One region of the Exiguobacterium sp. FD-YE-25-4 genome, then DNA from elsewhere that is predicted to be linked to it. Evidence: riboswitches for the same ligand, from Rfam matches in the RefSeq annotation. Region 1 holds a riboswitch; the other holds the start of a gene.

Region 1 (5,007 bases):
CTATATCGAGACTGTGCTCATGCGACATAAGTACGGCCGTTCGGTCTGTGTGACGACGCAGGTCGGGTGCAATATCGGCTGCAGCTTCTGTGCGAGCGGTCTCTTGAAGAAGACACGTGATTTGACGGCGGGCGAAGTCGTCGAACAAATCATGACCGTTCAACACTACTTGGACGAAGTCGGCGAAGGGGCCCGGGTCAGCCATATCGTCGTCATGGGGATCGGCGAACCGTTCGATAACTTTGACAACTTGGTCGACTTCCTGCGTGTCGTCAAGGACGAGCGCGGTCTCGCGATCGCGCCGCGTAAAATCAACGTCTCGACGAGCGGACTCGCCGACAAGATTTACAAGTTCGCGGACCTCGATTTGCGCATCAACTTGGCGCTGTCGCTCCATGCGCCGAACGACGCGCTGCGGACGCAAATCATGAAAATCAACCGGGCGTTCCCGCTCGACAAGCTCATGCCGGCCATCCGGTATTACGTCGAGAAGACGAACAAACGAATCACGTTCGAATATATTCTCCTGTCGAAAGTGAACGATTTACCGGAGCACGCCGAGGAATTGGCGGCGCTCATCGACGATATTAAGGACAAGTCGTACGTCAACTTGATCCCGTATAACCCGGTCAACGAGCATATCCAATACGAGCGCAGTACCTCGGAGGACATCATGGCGTTCTATGATGTCTTGAAGAAGCGTGGCATCAACACCGGTGTCCGCCTTGAGCACGGGACTGACATCGATGCGGCATGCGGCCAGTTGCGCAGTAAACATATGAACGTCGAAGGTGCGAAATAAGTGGACTCCTTGAATCGAATGATTCAAGGAGTTTTTTTTTTTTTCATAGAGCCGCTCCGGTGAAGGAAAGACGGACATCGCCCCCAACTCTGCGGAACGATTTTGAAAAATCTTGAATAGACCTTGTCTGCTCAGGGAATAGTCAGTTGAAATCAATGTAGAGAGTGGAGGCAATTCAATGGAGACAGTAAACGCTGCGTTATGGATTCGAGTCAGAAATACACTTGGGGAAGGCCCGTGTTGGGATGCTGAACTGAAACGGTTCTATTGGGTCGACATCGAAGGACACACACTTTGGTGGTACGACGAAAAGGAAGATGAGCTGTCATCGTTCGATATGGGACAACAGATCGGGTTTGCGGTCCCGAAAGTGACAGACGGCGTCGTCGTCGGCTTGAAAGATGGCATTTATGAATGGGACGAGGGATCGAAGCGACTCGATAAACTCGTCGAACTCGATGACCCGGAAGGGGATCTTCGCTTCAACGACGGAAAGGCCGACCCGTACGGACGAATCTTTGCCGGGACGCTTCATCTCAACGACGAGGAGAACGAGGCGACGCTCTATCGCTTGAACCGTGACGGCACGACCGAGGTCATGCTCAGTGAATTGACGCTGTCAAACGGTCTGACATGGTCTCCGGACCACTCGACGTTCTACCATATCGATACACCGACCGAGACGGTCCGCAAATACCCGTTCGACTTGAAAACAGGAACACTCGGGGATGGGGAAGTCGTCATCGATTTCAAAGATGAGGAAGGATTCCCGGACGGTATGACATCCGATGAAGACGGCTTTTTATGGATTGCCCACTTTGCGGGCGGACGCGTCTCGCGCTGGAACCCGAAGACGGGTGAAAAAGTGCTCGAGGTGCTCGTGCCGGCCCCGAACGTCACGTCATGCTGTTTCGTCGGTGATGACTTGAAACAACTTGCCATCACGACGGCGCGCGAAGGAATGGATGACGCGGCGCTCGAGGCCCATCCGGACGCAGGTTCGGTCTTTAAAATTGATACAGATGTGAAAGGGATGCCGCTCTATCGGTTTGGTCGATAAGGAGGTACGAAGATGGTAAAACGATTGCTCGTTCGTGCGGGAATCGGTTTGGCGCTCGCGGCGGTCGCCCGGGTCGGGATTCAAAAGCTGTTGGAAGCGAACCGGGAAGACGATCATACGTATTTGAATCCGCGGTGGGATGAGACGCCGAGTGTGGATGCCGATAAGGACGCGGATGAGGTCGGTCTGACCCAGCTCGACTCGATTTATCGAGCCGAGTGGCAGGCGAACGCCTATCCACGCTCAGAGGCCGAACGCAAGGCGTTAGAAGAATAAGCAGGAGAACACGTCCGGAAACGGGCGTGTTTTTTCTTGACAAGACGTCACCGACCCGTCATCATCTAAAAAGTAACGATTACGATTTAGGAGTGGGTAGAATGAGACGAATCCCGATCACCGTGCTGTCCGGTTATTTAGGAAGCGGTAAGACGACACTATTGAACCACATATTGAACAATCGGACGGGCAAGAAATACGCCGTCATCGTCAACGACATGAGCGAGTTGAATATCGATGAGCGATTGATTGAACAGGGCGGTTTCTCGAGAACGGACGAAAAGTTGGTCGAACTATCGAACGGCTGCATTTGTTGCACGCTCCGTGAGGACCTGCTCGAGGCGGTAGCAGAGCTTGCGCACGACCGGGACCTCGACGGAATCATCATCGAGTCGTCCGGGATCTCAGAGCCGATCCCGGTCGCCCAAACGTTTACATATGCTGATGACGCCCTCGGCATCGATTTGACGAACCGAGTCTATATCGATGCGATGGTGACCGTCGTCGATGCGTTTCGGTTCTTAAAAGATTTCAACTCGGGCGAGTCGCTCCATGAACGTAAGCAGGCGATTGACGCGACGGACGTCCGCGAAGTCGTCGACCTACTCGTCGACCAAGTCGAATTCGCCGATATCATCGTCTTGAACAAGGCGGATCGCGTGACCGAGACCGAACTCAGCGAGATGACCGGACTGTTGAAGGCGCTCAACCCAACCGCGAAGCTGTTGACGTCTGTCCATGCGAACGTGGAATTGACCGAGCTGTTGGATGTCAATTTGTTCGATTTCGAACAGGCGATGCATGCGGCCGGGTGGATTCAAGAACTTGAGACAGATGTGCACACGCCGGAGACGGAAGAGTATGGCATCAGCTCATTCGTCTACCGTCGGCGTCGGCCGTTCCACCCGGAGCGTCTCCATACCTGGATTGAGACGTTTCCGGAAGAAATCGTCCGTGCGAAAGGGTTTTTATGGATCGCTTCACGGAACGACCTCGCCTGTCTGTTTTCACAAGCGGGTTACGCCTCGACGCTCGAACATGCCGGACGCTGGCTCGCGACGCTTCCGGAAGAAGAGCGTCGTCACATGTTCGCGGCCGAACCGGAACTCGACGCCGACTATGTCGAACCGTACGGGGACCGACAGACGGAGCTCGTCTTGATTGGGCAGCGGATGGATCGAGCCATCATCGAACAAGAGCTCGATCACTGTCTGCTGACAGATGAGGAGATGGCGCTGGATTGGTCGACGCTCCGGGACACACTTCCGGGGAACGAGGTCGTCACGTTCTCATAAGACCGTTTACAAAATGAAAGCGGTCGTCTATACTGATTCTTGCATGAACAACCGCATACATTGGACTACACTAGGGGTGCTTCGGCTGAGATGTGAGCATGGCTCCAATCCCTTATGACTCGATCCGGGTAATACCGGCGTGAGGAAGTGTGGCACTTTTTCTAATGGATTAAAATTGGAGGAGTGGCCGCATTCTCATGGATGCGGCTTTTTTGTGTACACATAATAAGGGGGAATAGAACATGAACAAACAATGTGGAACGAGCCCGATCGTCGGGTTCCGCTTTACACTGAGCCCGATGACGACTGATTTCGTGAGCATCATCAAAGGGGCGTTGAAGGAGACGGATTTACAAAACGTCTGGCGACATACCGATGACGTGTCGACGGTCATCCGTGGACGAAGTGAGCATGTATTCGATGTGGCTAAGGCCGTGCTGTCACACGCGACAAAGACAGGGGAACATGTGTCGATGAGCGGGACGTTCTCGGTCGGGTGTCCAGGGGATACGGCCGGAGATGAAGTGCTCGTTGTGTCGAGCGAACCGCTTAATGGTCCCGTCGGTCCGCAATATGTCTCCTCACAGTTCGCGCTCTATCCGCTCGGTGATGACGACTATATGGACATCATCTACGAAGAAATCGCTTTTGCGAAAGAGCGAGGTGTCTTCAATGACTCGATGCATTACGCCTCAGGTATACATGGGGACATCGAGCCGGTGTTCGCTTTCTATGAGGCGACGTTTGATCGCGTCCGACAGAAGACAAGCCATGTCGTCATGACGGTGACGTTCAGCGTGAACAGTCCGTCACACGAGGGACGTATGGATGCTTAAATCGTGGAAGTTAAAAGAAATCGTTTTGTTGTCGATTTTATCGGTCGTGTTCGCGGTGGTCTATTTGGCGTTCGTCCATGCTGGGAACTTGTGGGCCGGTCTGATTGGACCAATCGCCTACGAATGGATTTTTGGGATATGGTTCATCGTCTCGATTATCGCAGCTTATATCATTCGCAAGCCTGGGGCTGCATTCTTGTCCGAAGTGCTTGCGGCGACGATTGAGATGATGATTGGCAACGCCATCGGACCGCGCATCATTTTAGTCGGGATCGTTCAAGGGATCGGCGCCGAAGCGGCGTTCGCTTTGACGGGTTATAAACGCTATGATCTTTGGGTGCTCATGCTCGCCGGATTCAGTGCTGCTGTGACAAGTTTCGCATATACGTACGTCATGGGAGGTCTCAATGCCCTCAGTCCGACATATGTGGCTACGATGTTCGCACTACGCGCAACGAGCGGGATGTTGATTGCTGGTCTGGGCGGTAAGATTTTGAGCGACTTGTTGCTTCGGACGGGCGCGCTTGATGGGTATGCTCTCGCGCGACAGGACCGTATGCATGGTTGAGGCAGAACATCTGACATTTCGTTATCCGAACAAGAAATGCGATGTCTTGACGGATATCACACTACGTCTAACAAAAGGGAGAACGGTCATTACAGGGGCAAGTGGGTCGGGAAAATCAACATTGCTCGCTTTGATGAATCGTCTCTATCCGGACAATTGTGATGGCATCG
Region 2 (5,007 bases), 1.2 Mb from region 1:
GTGCGTCTGATGATAAAAATTCGGGAAATACAGCATCTCATCACGAAGCGCGTTCAAATTCGGCGTCAGTTCTTGCCCGCTGACCGTCTGGCCGATCACGGACGCTTGGAACGACTCGAGCTGGACGACGATGACGTTCGTATCGGCTGTGGCGTCAACCGGTTCGGTCGCTAACGCTTCGATTTGGCTGAGCTCTTGTTCTGTTAGGTCGCCACCGAGATGAAGGGCGTCCTGAATGCCGCGGAATGTATCGAGGCCGTGATAGCCCCAAAAGCCGAGCTGATAATACTCGCGCATATTTGAAATCGGGCTTTTCCGGTGATCTGTTTCGGCGTAATGAACAACGGTCGGGACGGTAAAGACGATGAAGCCGACAAGAAAACCGGTGACTGCCAAACGGCGACCGAGACGTTTCGGTTCCGTGATGGGGTGTCGCTTCATATAGAGGAGGACAGCCGCGTAGACGAGCAAGTCCGTGAACAAGATGAAGTCGGGCGCTTGAATCAGTGTCAGAAAGCCGCCCCCGACGTCTCCCATCTGGCCGATATCAGACAGTAGGGTGGCCGACAGCAAGTTACCGAAATAGCGGTAGTACCAGACGTCCGAGATGAGCAACGTGCTGTGCAGAAACAGCGACGTGAACAAAATCAAGCGGCGCGTCTGTTGTTTTATGAGTAGCGCCCAACTCGTCATCATCAAGATGGTCGCTAGATTGATGAACAAAAAGCGCAGGTCGAACGCGCTCGCCGTCAACAGACTGAATAGGAACAGCTTGGCGAGGGAGAGCGATAAGTAACTCCAATAATCGAGATATTTCATGAAAGACCTCCAAACGGTACGGACAAAGTGTGTTCTCTGTCATGTACCTGTTCGAAGACGGCGAAAAACATGAGGGTGTGCGATTTTGGCAATAAAAAAAGCGAGGCAGCGCCTCACTTGATTAAGAACGTGTCCCGGAGCTCGATAATCGTGCCTTCCGGAGCTTTTAATTTACTCAAATGACCGTCAACGACGAAGTAGATGTTCCCGCCGTGCTTTGGTAGGAACGTCACGCCAATGTCCTCAAGCCGCCTTACTTCCGCTTCGAGGTCATCGACATAAAGCGCGAAGTGGACCGGTCCGGCCACGTGCTTCGAATAAGGCGACAACGTCTCGTCGACTTTTGCCGTTTGAAGCTCGATATAAAAGTCACCGAGTTTGAGCCAGCTGTTGAACGCTCGGGTGTGGAAGTCGGGTGACTCTTGGACGAGCTCGAAGCCGAGCGCCTCATAGAATCGTTTGGACGCCTCGTAATCGGGCGTTTGGATGCAGAGATGGTGGATTTGTTTCATTGGGTCTGTCCTTTCAATTGTGCTTGTCTAATCTGGTCTCGATGGAAGGGCGAATCGGCTGATTCTGACGTCAGACTGATGACGTTGCCATCCGGGTCCAATACATCAAAACAACTCATCCCGCCAAAATCTTGAAGTCGGCCAGGTTTCAAGCCGGCGCGTTCAAATGTGTCATGGATGGATTGAATGTCGTCGCAGACGATGTTGAAGCTGACGTGTTCGTCACCGTTTCGGTCGCTGAACGTCGTCGAAGCAACGTTTTTCGTTTCAATCAATCCGAGTTGGGTCGCCCCGTCTGGGAAATGGACGCCGATGCCACCTTCCCAACGTCCGATTTCAGATATGTGAAAGTGGGTTTGATACCATTCCAATGATCGGATTAAATTTGTTACAGGAATAAAGATACTGCCGATACGAAACATCGCTTTGCCCCCCTTATTTTCTTTCAGTGTAGCGAACGGCTCACTGAAAATATAGGTGGGAAGAAACTTTTTGAGCTGTGATTTTTATGAACAAGGTAAGGAGATAATGATAATGCAAATTCACTAAAAATCGAAGGAAGACGACTAGACCCGGTTCAACTTACAACATCACTAACGTATTGAGTAGTAAGAAAAGAAGGAAACCAGCGCCTGAAAAGATTAATACGCCTAATAATATGTTCCCTTTTTCGTCTTTAAATTTTTTGACATACAGCACGGAAAAAATAAGCAGTACCGCCAACAGAGTGGTCAAAGAAAGAAAGAGCAATGTAATCGAGTGATTCGATATGATTCCAAAATTGAAAAAGAATTCAGAGATGAAGATGAATAGAAAAATTAAAGTCCCGACTAACAATGAGTAAAAATAAGGATTGCGATTAATGTCCATAACTAAACACTCCTTCTTCACTAGAGTTATAAAACCATCACATCACGTCAAACAGGGACAGCCGTCATAAATCGGCTGTCCCTGCTTTTGTGGACGTTGTATTTTGGACAGCACTGCCCGCTTTGAAAAAGAGAACGATCGCGGCCACTCCGAAAATCGAGATGAACACGTTTTGGAGCAGAATATCGACGAACATCGGCTCGCTGGAAAACGTGCCCGTCGCAATCTGAGCATTCCAGCGGGTGAACGTGGCGATGCGTTCAAGCGTATACAACAGACCGGACATGAACAGGCAAGCGGTGGCAGCCAGTAATAGCGTCAATCGATTCAAGAAATGACCTCCCAGTATGTGTTATCCTGATTTTACCATTTTTTTTAGCGGGGGGAACTCCTATTTATCGTTTCGCCGTGAGCGGTCGCAATTGTTTGACCCGAGCCAAAACAATCCAGCCGAGCACGGCCCCAGTCACACTCGAGGCAAGGAAGGCTGGGAAGAAGAACAGCGCCCCGAACTCGCTCCCCATCAACACCTTGGCGTACGGGACGGCGACGAGCGAAGCGATGAGGCCGGTCCCGATGACTTCACCAAATGCGGCGAAGGCTACGCGGTTCGTCTTCATATAGAAGACCCCGGCCAAAAGCGCCCCAATCATACCTCCGGGAAAGGCCAAGAGCGACCCGGTACCGGTCATGACACGGACGATTCCGGTCACGAACGCAACGAGAACGGCCCCGATCGGCCCGACGGTGACGGCGGCGATGACGTTCACCATATGTTGAATCGGATAGGCACGGGCGACACCGGTCGGAATCGAGATGAACAGGGAACCGATGACGGCGATGGCGATGAGCATCGCCATCCAAGTGAGTTGTTGAATACGCATAGATAGTCTCCTTTCAAAATGAAAACGCCACTTCTCCAAGTGGAAAAGTGGCGTGGAAAGACAGACGAATCCCACACCACTTCCCTACGCTGGTATGAGCCAGATCAGGTTCGAAGGGTCCGGCGCATGCCGTCTCAGCCCGAAGGCTCCCCTAGTGGTCGTTTATTAACATGAGTATAGCATACCGTCATTTGACGCGGTCGAGCTTTCGTGGTCGGAACGTGACATAGATGATGCCGACGAACAGACCGTACAACAAAAGGGAGAAGACGAGATTGATCAGCCACGGGAGTGTCCCCATGAACACGGCGACGGACGCGTTTTGAAACCAGACGAGCGAGAGCGACAGCCCGACAAAGCTGAGAACGAGCGTTGTCCAAAAGCCGACATCTCGGCGCTTGAACAGACGCCAAACGAGCAGCCCGATGATGAGACTGACGATGGCCGTCGCCCCTAAGTACATATACAAGATGGCATCGACCGGGTATGAGTAATATACAACGTCCATATCGTTTCCTCCTAGGAGATGATGAAAGAAAGGGTGAACAGGATGAGACAGGCAATCCCATGGCGTGACCGATCGTTTCGTGAACGGTTCGAACGATGGATTGAGGCAAACGTGCCGAATGCGAGGTGGCACGTGATCAAAGATACCGATTTGACGTACTTGCTTGTTGGCGCGCTCGATAAGGAACGTTACTACGCCAAAGCGGTGACCGATATCAGCCGCGGCGAGGCCGGATTGTCGGCGTTTCTGGCCGAGCGGCATCCTGATTTCGTGCCTGACGTCATCGCCATCGATTCAGCCCGGAACTGGTTGCTCATGCGAGACATCGACGGAGAGGCGCTACGTGAACGACCGGACGTGAGTCGATACGAAGCGGCGTTGCGTCAATACGCACAGCTGCAGCGACAGGAGATCGACCAGATCGAGACCTACTTGTCTTACGGCATCCCGGACCGCCGACCGGCCAAGTTGAAGGACGAAATCCGCACGTATTTACCTGAGCTCTGCGTCGGGCTCGAGCAATACAAAGCCGAGGCCATGCTCGCGCTTCAAGATGAATTGATCGCCATGTGCGATGAGCTGGCGACCGGGATGCCGATGAGTCTCGAGCACGGTGATTTGCACGGCGGCAACATCTTCTGGCGGGAACGGACGAATGATTTGTGTATCCTCGACTGGGGCGACGCGACCGTCACGCATCCGTTTTTCAGCGTGCGCGTGTTTTGGAACGCGCTGTACGACTTATTGCCGGAAGAAGACGAGGTCGCCTGGTATGAACAGATTCAAACGATGCGTACGGTTTACTTGGAAGCGTGGAGCGGCGTCGCACCCAAGGACGTACTTTGGCGTCATCTATTGATCGCCGAAGAGCTCGGTTGCGTCTATCGTGCCTTGTCGTGGCATGTGTATGTGACGAGGTACCGGTACGATGTAGCTGAGTCGAGCGATAAGCCGGCGCAATGGCTCAATTTGCTACTCGAGTACCGGGACTTGAAACGACGCTTCCCATAAGTCATTCATGTTTCTCGAGTAGGTTTTCATAATCCGTCTCGCTCCAAAACAGCGGAGCAATCGACTCCGGCCCTTTGAAGATCTCACCGTCCCGGTCATAGACGATGGCATAGCCACCCTCGACCTCAAAGACGATCAAATCGGCCTTCACTTCCTTGACCCCGTTCCCAGCGATGATGACGTTCTCGAGCGGGTCACGCGCGACTTGCACGCCCCATTCGTCGAGCTCGACGATGAGTGCGGACGTATAAGCGTGACGGTTATAGAGCGCCTGAAACTCGTCTTCGGTCAAAACGACGTCCGTCGGTGGGGCACTCGTCCCATATTTTCGTTTCTCGATTTCTTCGACGAATTGGAGGAACGACGCCTCTTGCCAAAACAGCGGCGCGACCGACTCGGGGCC

The links. A riboswitch is a leader RNA that binds a small molecule or an ion and turns the genes downstream of it on or off. The one in region 1 is predicted to bind thiamine pyrophosphate.
Region 2: it holds a riboswitch for thiamine pyrophosphate, as region 1 does, so the genes downstream of both, thiW (energy coupling factor transporter S component ThiW) here and AC13H5_RS08230 (Ykof family thiamine-binding protein) in region 1, are expected to answer to the same signal.

Annotation. Positions count from the first base shown of each region.
Region 1 covers NZ_CM168041.1:1,589,201-1,594,207, reverse strand. Annotated here, with positions in the region: gene rlmN (dual-specificity RNA methyltransferase RlmN) at 1-802, shown strand, start outside; gene AC13H5_RS08245 (SMP-30/gluconolactonase/LRE family protein) at 981-1,862, shown strand; gene AC13H5_RS08240 (hypothetical protein) at 1,875-2,138, shown strand; gene AC13H5_RS08235 (GTP-binding protein) at 2,240-3,433, shown strand; TPP riboswitch at 3,496-3,596, shown strand; gene AC13H5_RS08230 (Ykof family thiamine-binding protein) at 3,676-4,269, shown strand; gene AC13H5_RS08225 (ECF transporter S component) at 4,262-4,837, shown strand; gene AC13H5_RS08220 (ABC transporter ATP-binding protein) at 4,830-5,007, shown strand, end outside.
Region 2 covers NZ_CM168041.1:2,790,117-2,795,123, reverse strand. Annotated here, with positions in the region: gene AC13H5_RS14390 (LTA synthase family protein) at 1-819, opposite strand, end outside; gene AC13H5_RS14385 (VOC family protein) at 933-1,331, opposite strand; gene AC13H5_RS14380 (VOC family protein) at 1,328-1,753, opposite strand; gene AC13H5_RS14375 (hypothetical protein) at 2,266-2,532, opposite strand; gene thiW (energy coupling factor transporter S component ThiW) at 2,597-3,085, opposite strand; TPP riboswitch at 3,150-3,248, opposite strand; gene AC13H5_RS14365 (hypothetical protein) at 3,273-3,593, opposite strand; gene AC13H5_RS14360 (phosphotransferase family protein) at 3,636-4,604, shown strand; gene AC13H5_RS14355 (hypothetical protein) at 4,606-5,007, opposite strand, start outside.